Regions from separate parts of the Halotolerantifilum yawarlongkerapense genome, predicted to be linked through region 1. Evidence: riboswitches for the same ligand, from Rfam matches in the RefSeq annotation. Region 1 holds a riboswitch; the other holds the start of a gene.
What was found. A riboswitch is a leader RNA that binds a small molecule or an ion and turns the genes downstream of it on or off. The one in region 1 is predicted to bind S-adenosylmethionine.
Positions count from the first base shown of each region.

Region 1 (7,901 bases):
CAAGGTTGATGATCTCAAGAAGGCCTAGGTCGATATAGTTGTAAAGGGTCTTCGTACAGACCATTTCTGAGGGTGCGAAAAGCCCTAGTTTTCGAGCTTGCCCAACGATGGCGTCGATCGAATGTTTGCTCTTTCTGAACTGTTTCATTACATGCTTGATGAAAGCTCTGACCTGGAGCAGCTTGTATTGTTTCTTCGAGTTTTCCCGATTACGCTCGTAAATGAGCTGGCCGGTATCTGGATAGTAGATCTTTACCTCGCGGTCGTTTTTGATCTGGGTGACAGTACCTCTTTCGAGCTCGACTCGAATCGTGTTATACGCTCGTCCTAGCTTCTTTGCGATGGCATAAGCGCTGTAGCCCTCTTTGAGCAGAGATGCAATTTCACCCCGCTCAAATGCACTTAGATGTTTATTCTTTCGGTCAACTGGTGTATCATTGATGGTATCCATAGTGATGCCCTCCTTATAATTGTTTGTGGTGAACTAATTATATTACAGGTTGGCACACTATGGATTTTTTATTGTTTCAATTTCATTTTACAATCAAGCATATTATTCACGCATTGCTTGTACCCGATGAAGTGGGTACGAGGGAGAGCCACTGGATTTTTATCGCTCCGCCTTTTCTAAGATCAGCTCCCATCGTTCCTCTACCAAATCTTGTCCCCAAATCTGGTGCGGTACTTCTTCCATTTTCACAAACCCAAAACGAGCGTAAAGGGCTCTTGCGGGTAGGAGCTGACTTACCGTCCAAAGTAAGATCCCGGCATAGTACTTTTCACGACTAAAGGCCACGGCCTCTCGTAAGAGGTTGGTCCCGATTCCCCGCCCCCTGGCCTCGCGATCGAGGAAAAACCACCTGAGCTGAGCCCATCCCTCCGGTGCCTTCACGATGGCCACGGCGCCCACGGGCGACCCCTCTACCTCGGCAATCCAGAGATTCTCCTGCTCAGCATCAAAGTCAGCCCAGAACGCTGTCAAAGGCTCCGCCACATAACGCTCAAAGGTATCGTCGAATCCCTCTTCCTCACCATAGATGGCCACGTGGCGTCGGATGACCCACTCGAGATCCTTCTCCTCAAATGTTCTGATCTTAGCGTTCATTGGAAGGGCTCCTCTCCTGCTGGAATAATGCTTCTGCATAACGTACCATCTCCATGGGGTCTTGTCCGTAGGCATCGGCACCGATCGTCTGAGCATACTGTGCATCGAGCACAGCCCCTCCCACAATCACGCGAGTGTTGGGAAGCTGGTCTTTGATCAATGCGATCGTCTCTTGCATACTGGTCACAGTGGTGGTCATGAGGGCGCTGAGACCGACGAGGGGAATTTCCTCTTGTCGACAAACCTCTAGGATTCTTGACGCAGGGACATCTTTGCCCAGATCAACGACCGTGTACCCGTAGTTTTCGAGCACAACCTTCAAGATGTTCTTACCGATATCATGTACATCGTGTGCCACAGTGGCCAAAAGAATCTTCTTGCTGGGCCCTTCTTCTTGCCCTGCCTGTGCCATTTTTACCTTGAGGACCGCAAAAATCTCCTTGGCCACCTCCGCCGACCGGATCAGTTGCGGCAAAAAGAGTTTTCCCTCCTCATATTGTTCCCCGACGACGTTGAGAGCCGGAATCATCTCATCGTTGATAATCTCCAGGGGATCTTTCTCTTCCAGTAGTTCATCGAGCGCACGCAAGGCCGCTCTCGTGTGCCCCGCCCTAATGGCCTCTGACATCGTCATCATGATGGTCTCAGACTGAGTCGATGAATCGTCGTTAGATTTTCCATATCGGTCGATGAACCCTCTTCCGTCCACATCCGTTCCCCGGAGCAAACGGGCGGCATGAACCGTCTCCACAACAGAAGCCTGCCCAGGGTTGGCGATGACCAGGTCGAGACCCTTGCTGATGGCGAGGGCTGTGAAGGTGCGGGTGATCGCCTCACGGTTCGGTAGGCCAAAGGAGATGTTGCTCACGCCCAAGATGGTGTGCACATCGTATGTCGCTTTGACGCGCTCAAGTGCCTCTAGTGTAGGCTCGACCTGTTCCTGCTTGGCTCCAGCGGGCAGGGTGAGGCAATCCATGACAAGATCCTTCGGATGAACGCCGAGCGCGGTAGCTTTTTTTAGGATCTGTCTGGCGATCTCCAATCGCTCGTCTACCGTTTCCGGTAGTCCGCTGTCATCGAGTAACAAGCCGACCACCGATGCCCCGAAGCGTTTGACCAGTGGGAGTATGTGATCGAGGCTATTCACTTTCCCGCTCACTGAGTTGATCAGTGCTTTTCCTTGGTAGACCCTGAGCGCAGCTTCGAGAGCCTTTGGATCAGAGGAGTCGAGCACAAGAGGCACATCGACCACCGTCTGCAGTTCCATGACCAGCCGTGGTAAAAGCGCCACTTCATCGATACCCGGGAGCCCGATGTTCACATCGAGCAGATCGGCACCTTCTTCTACCTGACGAATCGCTTCCTCGATGAGATAATCGAAGCGCTCTGCTTTCAGAGCTTCCTTCATGGCCGGACGTCCGGTGGGGTTGATCCGTTCTCCAACGATCAGTGGCCCTTGCGCCAAGCGGACAACACGGCGATGGGAGGCCAGCCGGGCGATATGCGAGATCCTTCTCTCTACCAAAGGCGCTTGATCCGCAGCCTGTCGGATCAGTTGGATGTGCTCTGCCGTGGTCCCACAGCAACCGCCCATGATCGAAACACCCCGATCAAAAAAAGTGCGCGCATGAAAAAGGAAAGCCGCATCCGGCTTTTCGTAAACAGTTTGTCCGAATCGAACCGTGGGGAGGCCGGCATTCGGTTGGACCATGATCGGTAGATGCGTGCTGCTGAGAAGATTCTCAATATGGGACAAGAGCCCCTCGGGTCCAAAGGAACAGTTCAGTCCGATGGCCGTGGCGCCCATGCCCTCGAGAACGGTGGCCATGGTCTCCGTGTCTGTTCCCATGAAAGTACGACCGCTCTCTTCAATGCTCATGGTGACAATCACCGGTAGGTCTGTATGGTCTTTTGTCGCCAAGAGTGCACAGCGCGCTTCCTGTAGATCGGTCTGTGTTTCGATAAGCATCAGATCCACGCCAGCGGAGACGCCCAGTTTCACTTGTTCAGCGTACAGAGTGTAGGCTTCGTCGAAATCCAGGTCGCCGTAAGGGGCCATGAGACCGCCGATCGGGCCTAGATCGAGGGCTATAAATCGTTCCTTATCATCTGCTCCAAGTTGGTCAATGGCCTTCCGTGCACAGGCCACCGCCTTCGGAATGACTTCTTCAGGCGTGAACCCGCCCTTTTTCAACTTGATTGCGTTCGCACCGAAAGTTGCTGTAGTGATCACATCGGCACCTGCCAGTAGATGCGCCCTGTGGACTTCTTCTAGCCAATCGGGGTGCTCGATAGCCACAGCCTCCGGTAGCATGCCATGTGGTAAGCCTTTTTTCTGTAGAGCCGTTCCCATAGCGCCGTCAAAAACGATGATCCCTCTTTTGAGCTGCTCAATGAATCGATTCATGTGCGACTCCTTTCTGTCAGACATAGCTTTGCATCGCATTGCAAACATCGGTGGTCACAAGCTACCGATGTTTGCATCAAACCTTCTGGTCCGATACCCACCAGAAATAAAATCGACTTCTCTGGAATCATCAGATGCCCTGCGTTGGTGTGAATCCCCAGTCGTTCTTGTGCGCCGATCAGCGCAAGTAGCTCCTCTTGACTTTCCAACGACAGGTCGCCGTATCCGGGACTGTAGCGTATCCCAACAGTTTGTTCTTTGGATCGGGGCAAATCCCTGTGGATCACTTCGGCCAGCGCTTCGACCAAGGCAGAGGCAGCGGCATCGAAAAGAACACCCTCCGAGGGACGTGTCATCATGCGCTTCTTGATCTGTCGCATGACTTCGTGGCCCAAGGTGCAGGCCACGACCGCCACCTCCTCAGCACCTGTAAGCGTTCGGGCGAGATCTTGCGATAAGAGGGTCGGCCCCTCTTGGAGCGCTACACCCTTTTCCACGCTAGCCAGTCGAAAGACGTGAGCGATGGCCCGCGGATTCGAAATTGCGATGACCTCATCGATGGCCGTTTCAATGGCCATTTCCTGTTCTGAATGGAGTCCTGCTCCCCCATGGTGTAGGTAGGAGAGGAGGGCAGTGCGATCGATCTGTTCTCGCATGCGTTCTTTACGCTTCTTGAGCATATGGCTTCACACTGCTTTCACCGGATTTCTCCGCCTTGAGCATCTTGACGATACTCTGTGTCGATCGAACCAAACGACGGGCAACCTCCGGTTTATTCATCACATACAGATGGATCCCATCAACCCCACTGGAGAACAAGTCGACGATTTGCTCGACGGCATAGGCTATTCCAGCATCGAGCAGTGCATCCGGGTCATGCTCGTAGCGCATGAGTACTTTCCTGAATTTCGGGGGTAAGGTGGCGCCGCTGAGCGCCACCATCCGCTCGATCTGACGTCTATTGAGCACCGGCATGATCCCTGCGAACAGAGGAGAATGGATATCGATCGAGCGCATTTCCTTGCGAAAATCATAGAACTTCTCGTTATCAAAAAACAGTTGGCTGATTAAGAAATCGGTTCCGGCGCCCGCTTTCTCGCGCAGGTGCAGAAGATCGGCTGTGAGGCTCTTCGCTTCCACATGCCCCTCCGGATAACAGGCGGCGCCAATGGAGAAAGCCTCGCGCTTGCGAATCATCCGAATCAAATCGGAAGCGTGGTGGAAGTCCGATGTGAAAGGTCCTTCCGTCTCCGGACGATCCCCCCTTAGGGCCAGGATATTACGGATGCCGCGCTCGGAAAAAGTGTCGAGCACCCTTTCCATCTCTTCACGGGTGGCTCCCACACAGGTCAGGTGGGCGAGAGCATCTATTCCTACCTCCCTTTGGATCCAGTCGGCGATACGCAGGGTTCCCTCGCCACGCTCTGATCCTGCAGCTCCGTAGGTTACACTACAGAAATCCGGAGAAAGATCGGATAACTCCTCAATCGTGCGATAGACCGATCTGAGATCACCCTTTCGCTTCGGTGGGAAGACTTCGAAAGAAATCAGTGGTTTGTTGCTTTTCGCAAGCTCGTGGATGTACATGGTCTCTCCTCCTCTACTGAAATAAAAAAGCGTCGCTTTCTATTGATAGAAAGCGACGCTTGATCTTATAATCTGACGCTCTCATCTTTCATTCCCCTTATCGGGGAATGCAGGATTTAGCACCATGCTTAGGAACAGCTGGTTGCCGGGCGTCATCGAGCCTGTCTCTCGGCCTCTCTTGATAAGAAATGCGATGCAATTGTCTGAATGGTTCTAATTGATAGTCATCCTACCACAGATTGGCACCTGCAGACAAGTGATCAGATGAGAAACCTTCCAATTTCTTCGCAACCGACGCTCGTAGGAGGCCCGCCGACTTTCTCATGGTTTCTGTTGAAAAAAGACCCTCCATTGTGGAGGGTCCGGTTATGACTAATTAAAGTTGTAAGCGGTAACGATCTTTTCGCGATCCGTAGTCTGATCGCGGAAGTACTCGTGACAACAAATGCCCAGATAAGAGCCCGAAATGTTGCACACGTTGTCAAACCCGTTACCCTGGAGAGCCAGTACCGCATTGTAGCTACGCTGCGCAGAGCGGCAGTGTAGGTACACGGGTTGGTCCTTCGGAATCTCATCGAGGCGATTGCGGATCTCGCTGAGCGGGATGTTCACAGAGTTCACGAGGTGACCCTCTGCGAACTCGTCGGGCTCGCGTACGTCGATGATGAAGGCGTCGCTTTCCACGAGGTTCCTCACTTCGGATACGCGCACCTGGTTGAACTTACCGTAGAGCAAGTTCAGACCTACGAGGGCAGCAAAGTTCACGACATCTTTCGCCGTTCCAAAGGGAGGAGCGTAGCAAAGCTCGAGTTCTTTGAGGTCTTCGAGTGTCCCACCCATGGTGATCATCGTGGCGATGACATCGATGCGTTTATCCACGTTGCCGACACCGATGGCCTGTGCGCCGAGGATTTTACCCGTCGGGTATTCGTAGATCAGCTTGAAATGCATAGGGCTACACTCGGGCATCAGACCCACCATATCACCAGGAATCACATAAGCCACATCGTAGCTGAGTCCAGCGGCCTGGCAGGTTTTTTCGTTGAGGCCCGTGGAGGCAGCACCCAGCTCAAAGATCTGAACAACGGAAGAACCGATGACACCGTTATTGTTGTGGTGGATGCCGTACATATGATCAGCCGCAGCTCTCGCCTGTCGCTGGGCGGGGCCAGCGAGAGCCAATCGCGTGGGTTTGCCCGTGATCTTGTGGAAGACTTCGATCGCGTCACCGACAGCGTAGATATCTGGATCGTTCGTCAGGTAATTGTGATCGACCTTGATTCCACGCGTTGCACCGATCTCCAGACCAGCGTCTACGGCTAAGGATGTTTCCGGTGCGATACCAATAGCCATGATCACAGCATCGGCCTTGATTTTTTTATCAGAAGCCAATTCCACTTCTCCTTTGGTAATCTTAGAGACACCATCGGAGAGAACGAGATCGATTCCATTGTCGTGCATTTCTTTATGGAGGAGTTGGGCCATGTCGTAGTCAAAAGGAGCCATAATTTGATCCTGGGCTTCGATCAGGGTTACATTCTTTCCAGCCATCTCGAGGTTCTCAGCCACTTCACAACCGATGAAACCACCACCGACAACAGCAACATCCTGGATCTTGTTCTCGTTGATGTATCCCTGGAGCTTGCGAATATCCACAACGTTTCTCACGACGAATACGTTTTCACCCGTGATCCCCTCGATGCTACGCGGTAAAATCGCATTGGCTCCGGGTGAGAGCACCAGCTTGTCATAGCTTTCCTCGTATTCTTCATTCGTCACGAGATTTTTCACGAGAATTTTCTTCTCATCTCGCATGACCTTGATGACTTCTGAGTTAACACGCGCTTCGATATTGTACTGCTTATCAAACATATCAGGGCACATCAACACAAGGTCGTCAGCTTCCGGCACGATACCCGACAGATGGTAGGGCAGTGAGCAGTTTGAAAAAGAAACATTGGGACCTCTCTCGAACATGACCACTTCTGCTTGTTCATCAATTCGTCTCACACGTGCGGCAACTGATGCGCCTCCCGCTACGCCACCCACGATCAAAATTCTTTTGCTCATTGGTACGCCTCCTCTTTCCGCGTTCTCTATATTTATATGTAGTTCTCCCCCTCCCTACTGAAGGGGAGATGGTTTTGATACCAAGCTGCTTATGCTTTCACCAAGTTGGCGACTTTCTTACCGATGACTCCTCCGACGACCATAGCCACGAGGAAAAACCAACCGGAAAGCGATAAATTGGCGATCGGCGTGTAGAGTGCTCCCACGTTGCATCCATTGGCGAGTCTCGTTCCGAAGCCCATGAAGAAGCCACCCATGGCGAACAGTACGACTTCTTTCGGTGTCACCTTCAGCTCTGCGGTGAACATCTTTTTGAACTGACCGGCGGTGAGCATGAAGACCAAGGTCCCCATGATGATCCCGAAGTTCTGTACGGATACGGGATGCTCAAAGAACGGGAGTAAAAAGGCCGACGGTTTCATCTTCGTGAAGTTCGCGATACTGTCCACAGGTGTGCCGAAGACCATCATGATCTTGCCCCACCATAGACCGTAAGGTGTCGACGCGCCCCAACCGGAGCGTGTTACGCCCATGAGGACCGTGTAGAGCAGGGCCAATACCAGACCACCCTGCAAGAGTGTCCATGGTTTAGCGAAGACACGGTAATAGGTATCTTCACTGAGGACTTTGAAATTCGTGGGGTCAAAAGGTTCGGATGTATCCTGCAGGCGCTCGATATCGAGTCCTTTGTACGTGCCTGTCTGCTTTCTCTTTTTTTCGTAAAGGAACGAA
Region 1 is NZ_CP199719.1:1,286,611-1,294,511, forward strand. Features, by position in the region: gene ACULM0_RS06295 (IS30 family transposase) at 1-451, opposite strand, end outside; gene ACULM0_RS06300 (GNAT family N-acetyltransferase) at 611-1,105, opposite strand; gene ACULM0_RS06305 (homocysteine S-methyltransferase family protein) at 1,095-3,512, opposite strand; gene ACULM0_RS06310 (hypothetical protein) at 3,509-4,192, opposite strand; gene metF (methylenetetrahydrofolate reductase [NAD(P)H]) at 4,176-5,099, opposite strand; SAM riboswitch class I at 5,178-5,287, opposite strand; gene ACULM0_RS06320 (FAD-dependent oxidoreductase) at 5,472-7,169, opposite strand; gene ACULM0_RS06325 (YeeE/YedE family protein) at 7,259-7,901, opposite strand, start outside.

Region 2 (7,901 bases), 250 kb from region 1:
TGGCCCTAGGTCTGTCCTCGCTCTTTTCCACACAGCTGCAGCTGGCCCGCCTCGATGAACAGGAGAAGCTGCTGAACCGGGCAGAGCTGCGTGCCCTGCAGTCCCAGATCAACCCCCACTTTCTCTTCAACGCCATCAACACCATCGTATCCTTCGTCCGCATGCGACCGGATCGGGCGCGGGAGCTTTTGATCCACCTGGCGGAGTATTTTCGCAACAACCTGCTCGACATCCACGAGGATGTGGAGTTCTTCGAGGAGATCGAGAACGTCCGGAACTACGTGGAGATCGAGATGGCACGTTTTGGCGACAAGCTGCAGGTGATCTACGATCTCGATGACCAGATCAAGTGCATCGTCCCCCCGCTGATCATCCAGCCCTTGGTGGAGAACGCCATCAAACACGGGATCCTGGAGAAGGAGGGGCCCGGTCGCGTGTCCATCGTGGCCCGAGAAGAGGGCGATGCGCTGTGGGTCCAGGTCATCGACGATGGCGTGGGTTTTGATGCCGAGGCGATCCGAAGGCGTCTGATGGACGGTCCCCAGAAGGTCAACGCCATCGGCCTGCACAACGTACACCAGCGACTGATGAATAAATACGGAGAACAGAACGGACTCATCATCGAAAGCCGGGAGGGGTTCGGTAGCACCGTCTCCTTCTACGTACCGCGAAAGGGGATGGCCACATGATCCGATGTTTGATTGTTGACGACGAAATGCCGGCACGAGAGGAACTAAAATTTTTACTGCAGGATCTCGATGGCGTGGAGATCGTGGGCGAGGCCGATGACGGCTTCGCCGCCATCGAGATGGCCGGGGAGCTGTCTCCGGATCTGGTCTTCTTGGACATCAAGATGCGCGCCTTGAGTGGCATCCGTGTGGCGGAAAAATTCCTTTTCTGGGAACAACCCCCGCGTGTGATCTTCACGACGGCTTACGATGATTATGCGATCCAGGCCTTTGAACTCAACGCCATCGACTACCTGATGAAACCCATCTCCAGCGACCGTCTGGTACGGGCGCTCCAGCGGATCGGACTCGAGGAACCATCGGATTACCTACGGCGGACCCGCCTCCTGGTCGATCAGGTGCGCGAGGACCAGAAATACGATATGGACCGTCTCTACCTGGAGAAGGAGGGCACCTACTATCCGCTCCCCGTGGAAGAGATCACCTACGTGAGCATCGTGGACAAGCACACCACGATCCATTCGCGCAAGGGCCTTTTTACCTATGCCTATCCCCTCAACCACCTGGAGAAGAAGTTGCCTCATAAGCTTTTTTTCCGGTCGCACCGGGGCTTCCTCTTGAACCTCACCTTTATCGAAGCAGTGGAGCCTTGGTTCAACAATACCTACCTGGTGAAATTGCGTGGAGAAGAGGAGAAGGTACCCGTATCCCGTTCACAGGTGAAGGCCTTCAAGGAGCTTTTGGGGCTTAAATAAAAAAAATGTCATTTCGGAATGAGTTTTCGACCGTTCGGAAGAAAGGAAGTATTTCGGGGGGCGACCTATGTTAGAATGGCCCTGGCCGTCGGATGAAAGTTTCCCCCGAAATGACCGATAGGCTACCCTTCCCCCCCAATGACAGGGTATCATAGCATATCTGGGATGGCGTCTTCATCCATCCCACCCCTTCAACCGCAGGAATCCTGCGGTTATTTTTTTTGTGCGGGGGTAAATAAAGAGACGTAGATGAGTATGTGAGAATGGGGGATCAAGCAGTGAAAAGATTATTCGCAAAGACCGATGCTTTTGATGACGCCATGGCCTTTTTCTCAGGTGGAAAATTTCTTTATGCCAACGCAGCGTTTTTGGATCTTTTCGGCTATGACGACCTAGCGCAAGTGGTGGGCCGATCGATCGATTCGGTGACCCCCCCGGGTGCGCCCTATCCTGATTATATGAAGCGTATGCAAGCGAACCCCGCTGAAAACGGTAGTGGATACCGCTTCGATTGGAAGCACCAGAAGACGGATGGAAGTCCCTTTGAGTCGGAGGTGATCGTGTTCCCCGTGGGGCTCGATGAAGAGAGTCTATTTGCGTTGATCGTGGTGGACCTATCGGACTGGATCCAACGGGCCGAGAGCACGTCGGATTTTTACGGGGAGTTTTACGGCGATCAGGAGGCCATTATCCTGATCATCGATCCGGAGGATGGTCAGATCCTGTACGCCAGTGAGGGGGCCTGTGCCTTCTACGGTTACACCGAGGAAGAGCTCACAGACCGTTCGATCGCAACGATCAATACCCTCTCGCGGGCGGAGGTGCGCGCCGAGATGCAGAAGGCCGCATCGCAGAAGCGGCGGCATTTCGAATTTTACCACCGTCTGGCGGACGGGACCTCACGTGAGGTCCGTGTGATCAGTGGTCCCATCGATTACATGGGAAAGAAGGCGCTGTACTCCCTGGTGCGACCGCGGGAGGAGCAGCAGAAGTCAAATCTAACGATAGAAGCCTCTCTCTTTGAGCAGATCTTCTTCAAAGGACACGAGGCCCAGTGTGTGGTCACCACCGATGAACGGGTACTCGTGGCCAATCAAGCTTTCCACCGCTTTTTCCACTATGAAGCAGGAGAGGTGGTGGGGCGTTCGATCATGGAGCTGGTGATCCCCACGGAGCACCGTGAGGAGGCGCGGCGTTACCGCGACCTCCTGGCCTTCGGCGAGACACTCGAACGGGACGTGATCCGAAGAGACCATCTAGGGAACGATCACCTGTGCCACATGATCCTGACGCCCGTGCGTTGGGGTGAGGAACTGGTGGGTACCCACGTGATCTATCGCGACCGGAGCGACGAGGCCGAGGACTCGGAGCGGCAGCTGCTCGAACGATGCTTCACGCGTACGGACGAGGGTTTTGCCATCGCCGATAGCGAGGGCATCATCCAGTGGTCCAACCGACCCTTCCAGCGGAATGTCTGGGGTGTGGGTCTCAAGGAACAGATGGATTTCAAGATGCTTGTGGCCGAGGGAGAAAGGGAGGAAGCGCTCGCGTGTCTGGAGACAGATGGGCGATGGCGGGGAGAAGCCCGACCGATCCTGGGGGGAGGTCCCGACACCTCCCTCTGGGTGCGGATCTACCGCATAGAGAACAACGAGGGCGAAACTTCGCTGTTCGTGTTGCTACTGTCTGGAGCCAGCGCCCAGCCCAACTGGGAGGGCGAAGTGCGGGAGGAGTAAGGGAGATTTTTCTCCCGGGAGAGGAGCCTAGAGCATGAGAGTACTGATCATAGAGAGGGAGACGGAGCGCCGGGAGCGGCTGCAGGAACAAATCGCACCGGCGGTGACGCAGTGCGTCGCGGTGGATAGCGGGAACTCGGCGCTCAATTACCTGGAGGAGTCCTTTGATCTCTGCGTCCTCGATCACGAGATGACGGGTAAAGCCGTCTACGAGATGCTGATCGAAATGAAGGTGGCCCTGCCCCAGGCGGAGCTGGTCGTCTACGCCGGAGAGGATGATCCCACCCACGAGAGCGTCGCCAAGGTCATGGGGGCCGATCATTTCCTCCTGAAGCACCAGACGGACGCAACGCTCATCGATTTCATCACGCGCCGTGTAAAGCAAAAAGGAGGGCGGGCCTAGCCATGGAAGAAAAGATCAAGAGAATCATCGAGGCCTACAAAGACCAGGATTTGATTCACATCGCCGTGACCTGCCCGGAACTGGGAGTCGCCATCGATCGGGCCTACCAGAAGGAGACGGAACACCACCGGATCAACGAGATGGTGAGGGGCGGTCGGGGTCGCGTGGAACTGGTGCTACACGAGATGAAGGACAAGTACGCCCTGCTCGCCGAGCTCCTGGCCGATCAGTTGTCCCTGGCCCTGGTGGAGAAGGAGCGGGAGCTCTTCAAGAAAATCGCGGATTACGGTGAGAACAGCATTCTGGTCACCGATGAACGCGGGCACATCCGATATGTGAATTACCATTTTGAAAAGATGACGGGCTACCAGCTGGTGGAGGTCATCGGCGAAAATCCCAACATCCTGCGTTCGGGCGAGCAGTCCGACGCCTTTTACCAAGAGATGTGGCAGGAGATCAAGGCGGGCCGTCCCTGGCTCGGTGAGTTCCACAACAAGCGCAGGGACGGATCGCTTTTTTGGGAGCGTGCTCGGATTTTGCCGCTCGATCTCGCCGATGAGACGGTCTACGTGGCCTACAAAACGGATATCGCCCTGCAGAAAAAAATCGAGGAGACCCTGATCCTAAAGAACCGGCACCTAGCGGATGTGCTTTCGGAACTGGAGAGGACCCAGACGGCCCTTCGGGACCAGGAGGGACTGGAGGAAGTCGGCGATCTCGCGGCGGGCTTGTCCCACGAGCTGGCGATTCCACTGCAGGTCTTACGCGATAGGCTGGAGACCCTGCAAGAGGAGAAAGACAGGGTTGGAGAAAGAAAGGCGCAGTCCCTCCTGTCTGAGATCGACCGCGCTCTCGGCTATGTGGAAGGGGTGATCCGGTCCTTCACCTCCTACACGGAAGGAGAAAGGGAAGAAGGGAATACCCCTTACAACCTCGGGGAAGCCCTAGACCGGGTCTTGTCCCTGCTGTCGCCCCTGATCGGTGATCAAGTGATGGTAAAGGTGGACATGGATGAGGTGACTCCCTTCACCTGTAGGGAGGTGCCGATGAACCGGATCCTGTTCCAAGTGATCGAGAATGGACTGGAGGCCATCGGAAAAAAAGAGGAAGGCGGGACCCTGACCATCGAGGTGAGAGAGGATGAGGACCTGGCGGTCCGGATTCGAGACGATGGGGTGGGTATCCCCCAAGGGGACCTAGCCAGGGTCTTCGATCCCTTTTACACCACGAAGGAAGGGACGCACCGAATGGGCCTGGGCCTCCACGTGACCCGCCACCTGGTGGAAAAAGAGATGGGCGGGCAGATCGATGTGACGAGCGACCAAAACCAGGGAACAACGGTGACGATCTGTCTCCCCCGCTAAGGGCTTTTGGGGAAGACGTGGTCACGCGGACAAAAAAATCTAGTATTCCTAAGAAAAATTCTTGCTAACGGTATTTTCCTGTGGTATAGTACAAACTGCAAAACAACATAACCTTATTGCGAGAGACGGAGGGATTAGGCCCCGCGAAGTCCGGCAACCTGCCTGAAAGAGGGTAAGGTGCTAAGTCCTACAGGCGCTCTGGATGCCTGGAAGATAAGGAGACGAAAGAACCGACTCTCTTCTCGCGCGCTTATGCCAGAACGGGAGTTTTTCCTATTCAGCTAACCCTTTTGGAGGTGTATCGACTGTGAAAAAAAGACTTTTTACCTCGGAATCAGTAACCGAGGGACACCCAGACAAGATGTGCGACCAGATTTCCGATGCGATTCTGGACGCCATCTTCATGCAAGACCCCGAGGCCCGCGTGGCCTGTGAGACGAGTGTGACCACTGGACTCGTGCTCATCGCCGGCGAAATCACGACCGACTGCTATGTAGACATCCCCAAGGTCGTGAGACAGACCGTTCGCGAGATCGGTTACACCCGTGCAAAATATGGATTCGACAGTGAAACCTGTGCCGTGCTCACGGCCATCGACGAACAGTCTGCGGACATCGCCATGGGCGTCAACGAGTCCCTAGAGCACCGCAGCGGTGTACAGGACAAGTACGAGCTCATCGGTGCCGGTGACCAGGGTCTGATGTTCGGCTTCGCCTGTAACGAGACGGAAGAGCTTATGCCCTTGCCCATCAGCCTGGCCCACAAGATGGCCAAGCGTCTGGCCGATGTACGCAAGGAAGGTATCTTGGATTACCTGCGCCCCGATGGCAAGACCCAGGTGACGGTAGAGTACCGCGACGACAAGCCCTACCGCGTGGACGCGGTGGTCATCAGCACCCAGCACCGCGAGGACGTAGCCCTTGCTACGATCGAGGCCGACTTGATCGAGCACGTGGTGAAGGCCATTGTTCCTGAGGACCTACTGGATGCGGAGACCAAGTACTACATCAACCCCACGGGCCGATTCGTCATCGGAGGCCCCCAGGGTGATGCTGGCCTGACGGGCCGCAAGATCATCGTGGATACCTACGGTGGATACTCGCGTCACGGCGGCGGAGCCTTCAGCGGGAAAGATCCGACGAAGGTAGACCGTTCGGCTGCTTACGCAGCCCGCTACGTGGCGAAGAACGTCGTGGCCGCTGGGCTGGCCGACAAGTGCGAACTGGAGCTGGCCTACGCCATCGGTAAGGCAGAGCCCGTTTCCATCCTGGTGGAAACCTTCGGCACCAACAAGGTGGACGAAGACCTGATCGAGACGCTCGTGCGCAAGCACTTCGACCTGCGCCCCGCTGCGATCATCGATACGCTGGGCCTCCGCGCCCCAATCTACCGTCAGACGGCCGCCTACGGTCACTTCGGTAGAACGGACATCGATCTGCCTTGGGAGCGCACGGACAAGGCTGCTCTCCTGAAGGAAGAAGCGGGTCTGTAAACGGACCCAAAACAATAAAAGCAGTATCAGCGAGGCAACGACGAAAGTGCCTTTTTAGCGGTAAGAGAACGGCCCCGGATCCTAGAAAACTAGGATCCGGGGCCGTTTGATCTTGTCTTAACTCTCTGCGGTGACAGCGTAGACTTTCGCACTCTCGATCTCGCCGGTCTTCCACTGGAACTTGTTCAGGTGTCCGTAAACGATCGAGATGATCGGGACCACCCAACAAAGGATGGCATAGGGCGCGTAGGCCAGGGTACTGACGCCCAGGGTACCCGCCATGAAGACGCCGCAGGTGTTCCACGGTACAAGGGGCGAGGTCAGCGTGGCCGAGTCCTCGAGAGTCCTCGAAAGGGTCTGGGGTAGGAGATCGCGTTTCTTGTACTCCCCGACGAACATGCGGCCCGTGATCACGAGGCTCGTGTACTGGCTGGCCGTGATCATATTGAGGCCGATGGCACTGAGCACGACGGAGGTGACGAGTCCACCGATGGATTTGGTGAGGCGGACCACTTGACCGAGGAGCACTTCCAGGACGCCGTTCTTCTCCAGTACAGAGCCCAGCGTGATGCCGAGCATGGCGAGGCTGGCCGTCCAGTTCATGCTCTGGAGCCCCCCGCGGCTCAGGAGGGTGTCGATTTCATCGATACCGCTGGCAGAGGCGTAACCGCTATTCAAGATGCCGGCGATGGATGTGACGGATTCTCCCTGAAGGAAGATGGCCAAGACCGCCGCGGCCAGAGTGGCGCTCACCAGCGTGATCAGGGAAGGGACCTTTTTGATAGCGGCCGTTAAGATGATGGCCGGTGGGATGAGCGTGAGTATACTGAGGTTGAAGTTCTGCTCGATCACCTGGAGGATGGCATCGATGGAAGCGGTGTTGACCGTACCACCGTAGTTCATCCCCAGGGCACCAAAGATCACCAGGGTGATAGCAAATCCGGGTACCGTGGTGTACATCATGGATTTGATGTGGTCGAAGAGATCACCCTCTGCCACGGCTGGTGCGAGGTTCGTGGTATCGGAGAGGGGTGACATTTTGTCGCCCAGGTAGGCACCGGAGATGATGGCACCTGCCGTCATGGCAGGGTCCACACTGAGACCAGCGCCGACGCCCATGAGCGCCACACCCACCGTACCGGCGGTGGACCAAGAGCTACCGGTGGCCAGGGCCACAATGGCTGCGATGATCGTTGAGGTGACCAAGAACATAGAAGGGTTGATCAGCTTCAAGCCCCAGTAGATGATCAGGGGCACGGTACCGCTGGCGATCCACGTTCCGATCAGGGTACCGATGATGTAAAGGATCAGGAGCGGAGGGAGGGCCAGCTTTCCGGCTTCTTCGATGGACGACATGATGGCCTCCCATTTGGCACCACCGAGCATCAGGACCAAAATCGCAAAAGAGGTGACCAGGAGCAGGGTGATATGGATGGGGATGCTCAGGAGGAAAACACCTGTG
Region 2 is NZ_CP199719.1:1,532,167-1,540,067, reverse strand. Features, by position in the region: gene ACULM0_RS07465 (LytS/YhcK type 5TM receptor domain-containing protein) at 1-689, shown strand, start outside; gene ACULM0_RS07460 (LytR/AlgR family response regulator transcription factor) at 686-1,444, shown strand; gene ACULM0_RS07455 (PAS domain-containing protein) at 1,723-3,180, shown strand; gene ACULM0_RS07450 (response regulator) at 3,215-3,583, shown strand; gene ACULM0_RS07445 (two-component system sensor histidine kinase NtrB) at 3,586-4,947, shown strand; SAM riboswitch class I at 5,058-5,167, shown strand; gene metK (methionine adenosyltransferase) at 5,255-6,439, shown strand; gene nhaC (Na+/H+ antiporter NhaC) at 6,557-7,901, opposite strand, start outside.
Region 2: another riboswitch for S-adenosylmethionine. It lies ahead of metK (methionine adenosyltransferase); the one in region 1 lies ahead of metF (methylenetetrahydrofolate reductase [NAD(P)H]).